2 linked regions of the Labrenzia sp. PHM005 genome follow. The main gene of each other region encodes a partner of the protein of the gene in region 2 in a complex. Links are inferred from orthologs where the notes say so. Each region holds a gene or a part of one and is shown on either strand. Other genes may lie near its edges.

Evidence for each region. The genes of interacting proteins can lie anywhere in the genome.
Region 1: the proteins of FJ695_RS20510 (region 2) and dnaG are in contact, whole or in part, in a crystal structure (PDB 2R6A), measured with the Geobacillus stearothermophilus proteins. The link is inferred for Labrenzia sp. PHM005 from one-to-one orthologs. Residues at the interface, in WP_033016901.1 of Geobacillus stearothermophilus: Ser13, Glu15, Ala16, Gln18, Glu91, Leu92, Asp94, Ala95, Val96, Pro97, Thr98, Ala99, Ala100, Asn101, Tyr104, Tyr105, Ile108; in WP_049624496.1 of Geobacillus stearothermophilus: Lys456, Leu457, Leu458, Pro459, Ala460, Asn463, Ala464, Leu467, Leu535, Leu536, Ile537, Ala538, Gln544, Glu545, Asp548, Tyr549, His552.

The regions. Positions count from the first base shown.
Region 1 is NZ_CP041191.1:2,682,599-2,685,652, reverse strand. What follows is about bases 175-3,054. They hold dnaG (DNA primase), read right to left. Parts: upstream 2,654-3,054; coding sequence 695-2,653; downstream 175-694. Other genes in these bases: FJ695_RS12075 (GatB/YqeY domain-containing protein), read right to left, coding at 2,844-3,054; FJ695_RS12085 (tripartite tricarboxylate transporter substrate binding protein), read left to right, coding at 175-727. Outside these bases: more of FJ695_RS12085, read left to right, coding at 1-174. UniProt on the Escherichia coli protein: RNA polymerase that catalyzes the synthesis of short RNA molecules used as primers for DNA polymerase during DNA replication.
Region 2 is NZ_CP041191.1:4,539,550-4,542,671, reverse strand. The notes cover bases 123-3,070. They hold FJ695_RS20510 (replicative DNA helicase), read right to left. Parts: upstream 2,365-3,070; coding sequence 880-2,364; downstream 123-879. Other genes in these bases: rplI (50S ribosomal protein L9), read right to left, coding at 2,738-3,070; FJ695_RS20515 (GNAT family N-acetyltransferase), read left to right, coding at 209-817. Also shown: more of rplI, read right to left, coding at 3,071-3,122. UniProt on the Escherichia coli protein: The main replicative DNA helicase, it participates in initiation and elongation during chromosome replication. Travels ahead of the DNA replisome, separating dsDNA into templates for DNA synthesis.

The DNA of each region.
Region 1 (3,054 bases), 1.9 Mb from region 2 along the record:
TCGAAGCGATTTTCAGCCGGGTTGGCGGGATACCACACCTGTCGCGATCCTCATAAATGACTATCAGGCAATCGCCGTCCCTGCAGATAGTCCATACCAGAACATCTACGCCCTCTTTGCCGCAATCAAATCCTCTCCAGCAAGAGTGCCAATCGCCGGAGGGTCGGAGTACTTTTCACTGGATCACATCACTCTTGGTCTGATTGCACAAGCGGCAGAAATTCCACTCAATAAGATCAGGTATTCCCCTGCCGATGGCGGAGAACAAGCACTCAACCGCATGCTTCAAGGTCAAGTGAAAGCGGTCGTCAGCGGTGTCGGAGAACTCCTCCCGGCGGCGCAAGAAGGCAAGATTAGAATTCTCGGCGTAACCTCGGACGGGCAATTGCAAGGCGTTGCGGCCCCGGCCCTGAATAGTATTGGATTAAATGTTGTGTTTGCGAACTGGCGTGGCTTCTTTTCCGGGGCCAATGCCGAGAATAGCAAAGTAACCCATTATCGGACCATGCTCGCATCTTTGTCCGAGACCCGTGTTTGGGAAAACACGCGACGCGTGCATAAGTGGGAGCCAATGTTTCTTGCCGGAGAACAGATGACGGACTTTCTTCTGGCACAGGAAACAATGCTTCGTGACATTCTTCAGGCCCTAGAAACTGGCGAAGTAAAATCTGAGCCTTCCCAGCTGCAGGTTTCGTCAAATCGAAGCAATAGCACTTCCATCCGCTGATGCAGCTGGGGGTGCTGATCTGATTTTCTTGGCCCGTTCGGCAAGTTCACCTTCTTCACGGGCGCATTCCTCGCGCCGCCGAGCAAGATCTTGCGTCAGGGCCTGGATCCGGTCCCAAGACGTCTCATCCAAGTGTTCATCCGCACTGGCCAGCTCTGATTGCAATTCCTCTTCCAAGGCATTGAGTTCCAACACATCCAGGAAATGAAGGAAGGCCGCCTCGACAAAATCCTCGGGCGGGTTCGCCTTGAGCAGCGGAAAGCGATGGTTGAGCGCAGAAAACTCTGCCTGTTTTTGCTCCTGCAAGCCAATCGTTTCCAGCACCATCTCATGCATGATGTCCTTGAGCGGGTCATCGAAGGAGGAAATCAGGCCGGCAACCGGCGCTGTTTCAAGATCATCAATAATCCGGCACAGCGCATCCCGAACTCCGATGTGCAATTCATTGACAAAGGGCAAGCCCGAGACCCGCTCGAAATTCCGATCCAGAAGATATGGATAGCGCATGCAAAGGCCTAGAACGAGCCGCTCAGTGCCAAAGTCATCGCTGACTGCCACTCGCTCGCGCGCAAGCCCAATGACACCACCGCCAGCAGCCTCGGCACCAGGCTTGCGACCACCTTTACGGTCTTGGCGCGACAATTCGAAAAACAAGTTCGACAGTTTGAACTTCAGGTCCAGCTGATAGCGCCGCTTTACCCGCTCGTCTCGGATGGTGCCGATTAAATCGTCGAAGCGTTTTTCCAGGGCCGCCTTGCGCTCCGGCGTATCCAGCCGGGCAACAGAAATCTCCCGGTCCCAGACCACATCAAACAAGGACTTCGCCCGAGCGGTTTCCTCCTGAAAACCAGAAACACCACGCTGCTTGATGAGATCATCCGGATCCATGCCATCCGGCAGAAAGCTAAATTGGAACGAATAACCGCTTTTGAGCACCGGAAAAATGCGATCAATAGCCCGGTGAGCTGCAGATACACCCGCGGCATCACCGTCGAAACAGATCACCGGTTCAGGAGCAAACCGCCACAGCCGCAGGATCTGGTCTTCGGTAAACGCCGTTCCGAGCGAGGCCACCACATGGCGGATCCCAGCCTGGTAGAGTGCAATCGCATCCATATATCCCTCAACCACCACAGCCTGGTTCAACTTGAAGGCAGGTTCGCGGGCCCGGTGGGCGTTGAACAGCATCGTGCCTTTGTGGAAGAGCGGTGTTTCCGGCGAGTTGAGGTATTTCGGTTGACCATCAGGCAGCATCGTCCGGCCACCAAAGGCAACCACCCGGCCGCGGTCATCCTGGATCGGGATCATCAAACGGCCACGGAACCGGTCATAAGGCGGACGACCGTCCTCCGGTTTGATCAAGAGGCCAGCCTCTATCATCGCCGTTTCGGGAATTCCCTGGCCTTTGAGATGGGATTTCAGCGCATCGCGGCTGTTTGGTGCCAAGCCAAACCGGAATTCGCGCAAAGTCTCCTGAGTGAGCCCGCGTTTTTGGACATAAGCGCGGGCCGCATCACCACGCGGGCTTTTGAATTGTGTTTCGAAAAACTGCGCTGCCATCTCGCATATATCGGCAAGCCCTGCCCGCTTTTGTTCCCGCCGCGCGGCCTGCGGATCCGGAGCAGGTAAGGCAACACCAGCCTGTTCAGCCAGCCGTTCCACGGCTTCGGGAAAGCTCAAACCTTCGGTTTCGGTTAGAAACCTGAAATGATCGCCCGAGGCACCGCAGCCAAAACATTTGTAGCGGTTGCGCCGGTCGTCGACGTGGAAACTCGGGCTCTTTTCCTGGTGAAACGGGCAGCAAGCCCAATAGTCCCCTTTTCCCGGCTGGGTCTTGCGCCGATCCCAGGTAACCCTGCGCGCTACAATTTCGGATAGCGGCAGTCGGGCCCGGATTTCATCAAGTAGGCGCGGCTCAAATCGCATGAAAGTTTATAAATCCGTATCGGCAGAACTAGGAGTGCTCGCACCTTGGCAGCACGCAAGACGGATCAAAATAGGACGTATTTCGATCCTGCACCAGAAGATTGATATCTGATGGGCGCATCTGGGGATGAGATGTGGTCAACCAGGACAGAACAGTCCGGCGGCAGCGATTTATGCTGCCAGCACAAGTTCAGTTACTGGCCTCATCTCCGGGCTCGCCGCCAGTGTTTTCGTTGCCTGCATTGCGCAACATATCCTTCATGACGCAGGACGCCTGAACAAAGTCCATCTTCCCTGGATAACGGGATTTCAATTCACTCATACAGCGGCCAATGTCGCGAAGCCCATGAGCATCAATTTCCTTGACCGTGGACTCGCAGGCCGAGCGAACTTCGGCTTCG
Region 2 (3,122 bases):
ACTCAAGAATCGCTTTTTCAAAAAGCTCTGGAGCAATTTATCGCAAATCCAAGATCGGACGCCAATTGAGAATATGTTTGCCGTGAAGTGAATGTTTGACGGGCAATAGGGAGCTCTTTATCGTATAAGTGTTGTAGCGGCCCTAGCTAGGCACCTATAGAATTTCAAATAATTACAAACCTTTCCTTTGTTGAAAGAACCGTGAGCCATGTGCGCTTCATCAGCCTTTCCGTTAAGCGAATCTCGTTTGGTTCTGGAGACGGAGCGGTTGAGGCTGCGGCCACTTTCTTTAGAGGATCATGGCTTGATAGCGGCACTGCAGACCGATCCGGAAGTCATGCAGTATATTGGTGGGCCTGTTCCGGAAGAAGCTGTCTCCGAGAGGCTTGAAACGTCGGTTCGAAGGGGCGCAGGCGGTCGGATCGGTGTCTGGTGTATTGAAGACCGTCGCAGCGCTGAAAAACTCGGGACTGCGATTTTGTTGCCGCTTCCCCTAGAGGCTTACGAGGCCGATCCTTCGCAAGTTGCCACTGATGCCTATCCGAGCGCTGAAGTCGAGGTTGGATATACTCTGTTGCGTTCAGCCTGGGGGCGTGGGATCGCCACAGAGGCCTGCCGCCGGCTGCTGAAATTCGGTTTTGAAGAAACAAGTTTGGGCGAGATCGCCGCCGTGACACACTCTGACAATCTTGTTTCCCAAAAGGTTCTGCAAAAATGCGGATTGCGCCCGGAAGGCATGCGCCGGGCCTATTGCAATGATGTTCCAGGGTTCCGGATCACGCGCGCGCAATGGCAGGCCTTGGAAAACAAAGGTTGATCAAGGCCGCGGACTGATTGGTAGAGCCGAATAATGCAGCGACAAGGCGAAGGCGGTTGCGATTACTCGTAGCGTTCCGGCATGTGATCTTCTTCCGCCAGATCGGAGAAACGGGTGTATTGACCTTCAAAGTGCAGGTTCGCGGTGCCGGTCGGACCGTGACGCTGCTTGGCGACAATGACTTCCGCCTTGCCTTTGAGGCGCTCCATGTTGTCGCGCCAGATCTCATACTCCGGTGAGCCTTCGTCCGGCTCGGTCTTGGAGAGGTAATACTCTTCACGGAACACAAACATGATAACGTCGGCGTCCTGCTCGATGGAACCCGATTCACGCAAGTCCGACATCATTGGCCGTTTGTCATCGCGCGATTCCACCTGGCGGGAAAGCTGGGAGAGCGCGATGATCGGAACATGAAGTTCCTTTGCAAGCGCCTTCAAGCCAGTGGTGATTTCGGTGATTTCCTGAACCCGGTTGCCTTGGTTCTTGGCGGAACCGGAGAGCAGCTGGATATAGTCCACCACCAGAAGATCAAGGCCGCGCTGGCGTTTAAGGCGGCGCGCTTTGGCCACTAGCGACGCGATGGAAATTCCACCTGTTTGGTCAACATGCAGCGGCACCACTTGCATGGATTGAGCGCAAGCTGCGAGCTTTTCAAACTCTGCTTCGGAAATGTCGCCACGGCGGATTTTCGACGATGAGATTTCCGCTTGCTCGGAAATGATACGGGTAGCGAGCTGCTCGGCCGACATTTCGAGAGAGAAGAAACCGACCACACCGCCGTTGACGGTCTTCATAGAGCCGTCCGGCTGCTCTTCCGCCTGAAAACTCTGCGCGATGTTATAGGCGATGTTGGTGGCGAGCGATGTTTTACCCATCGCCGGGCGTCCGGCCAGAACGATCAAATCCGAATGCTGCAGACCGCCCATGAGCCGGTCCAACTCGCGCAAGCCGGTTGAAATACCGGAGAGAGCACCTTCACGATTCCAGGCGGCGTGGGCCATCTCGATGGTTTCTGTCAGTGCATCGCCAAAGGAAACAAATCCGCCTTCGCTACGGCCGGTCTCGGCCAGTTCAAACAGGCGCCGTTCGGCGTCGTCGATCTGCTGCTCCGGCGGTACATCAATCGGCGCATCAAAGGCAATGTTGACCATGTCTTCGCCGATACGGATGAGGTTCCGGCGGATGGCGAGGTCATAGATCGAGCGGCCGTAGTCTTCGGCATTGATGACGGAGGCGGCATCACCGGCAAGACGCAGCAGGAACTGGGTCGCCGAAAGGTCGGCGATCTTGGCATCGGCTGGATAAAAGGTTTTCAGCGTGATCGGAGAGGCGGTTTTGCCGGCCCGGATCAAATGGCTGATCTTTTCATAGATGTCCTGATGAGGGGGCACGAAAAAATGGTGCGGCTCGAGAAAGTCCGAGACGCGGTAGAAGGTCTCGTTGTTGACCAGAATCGCACCCAGCAATTGACGTTCGGCCTCCGCATTATGCGGTGCCAGACGCTGGACGTCTTCTTCTGTCTCGACCTTCTGTAGTGTGCCCTTCATTACCCGCCCCCGATCAACTTGGTGTACTGGAAATAGCGGCAGATCCGGAGGGGCTCAAGCAGCAAAAACGGTGAGCCACGATTCCCACTGGCGTCCACAGGTCAGCGGGGAAAAATTCAAAACCTGCTTGACTCTGAAGGTCATAGAAGACTCAACGGCTTGCTGGTTAGTTATTGATAATAAACATATTTTTTGGGAAATGGTGCAAAAAGTTAACAAAGTGTAAATGCTATCAATGCCTTGTGGTGGGATGTGAACCTTGCAGTTGAAGCTTGCTTTGCAGGATTGATAAAAAATACGAGCCGGCAAACAAAAACGGCGCCCTGAAGGACGCCGTTTTCAGATTGTGTTTTTTTGAAGCGTACAGAGCCGATTAGGCTTCGTCTTCGGCAACCGCTTCTTCGGTTGCTTCTGCTTCTTCGCCTTCACCTTCTTCTTCGTCGTCTTCTTCAAATTCGAAGACGTCCTGTTCCGGTGCGGTCAGATCTTCACCAGCTGCCTGGCGGGCTGCTTCGTCTTCAGAACGTGCGACGTTGACAGAGATGCCAACTTCGACTTCCGGGTGCAGCTGCACGAGAACTGAATGCAGGCCTATGGTTTTGATCGGGCTGCGCAGTTCAACCTGTCCACGGGTGACGGAGAAGCCAGCTGCTGTCAGGCCTTCAGCAATGTCGCGGGTGGACACTGAACCGTAGAGCTGACCGGTTTCACCAGCAGAGCGGATCATGACCAGTGCTTCGCCGTCCATTTTGCCGGCA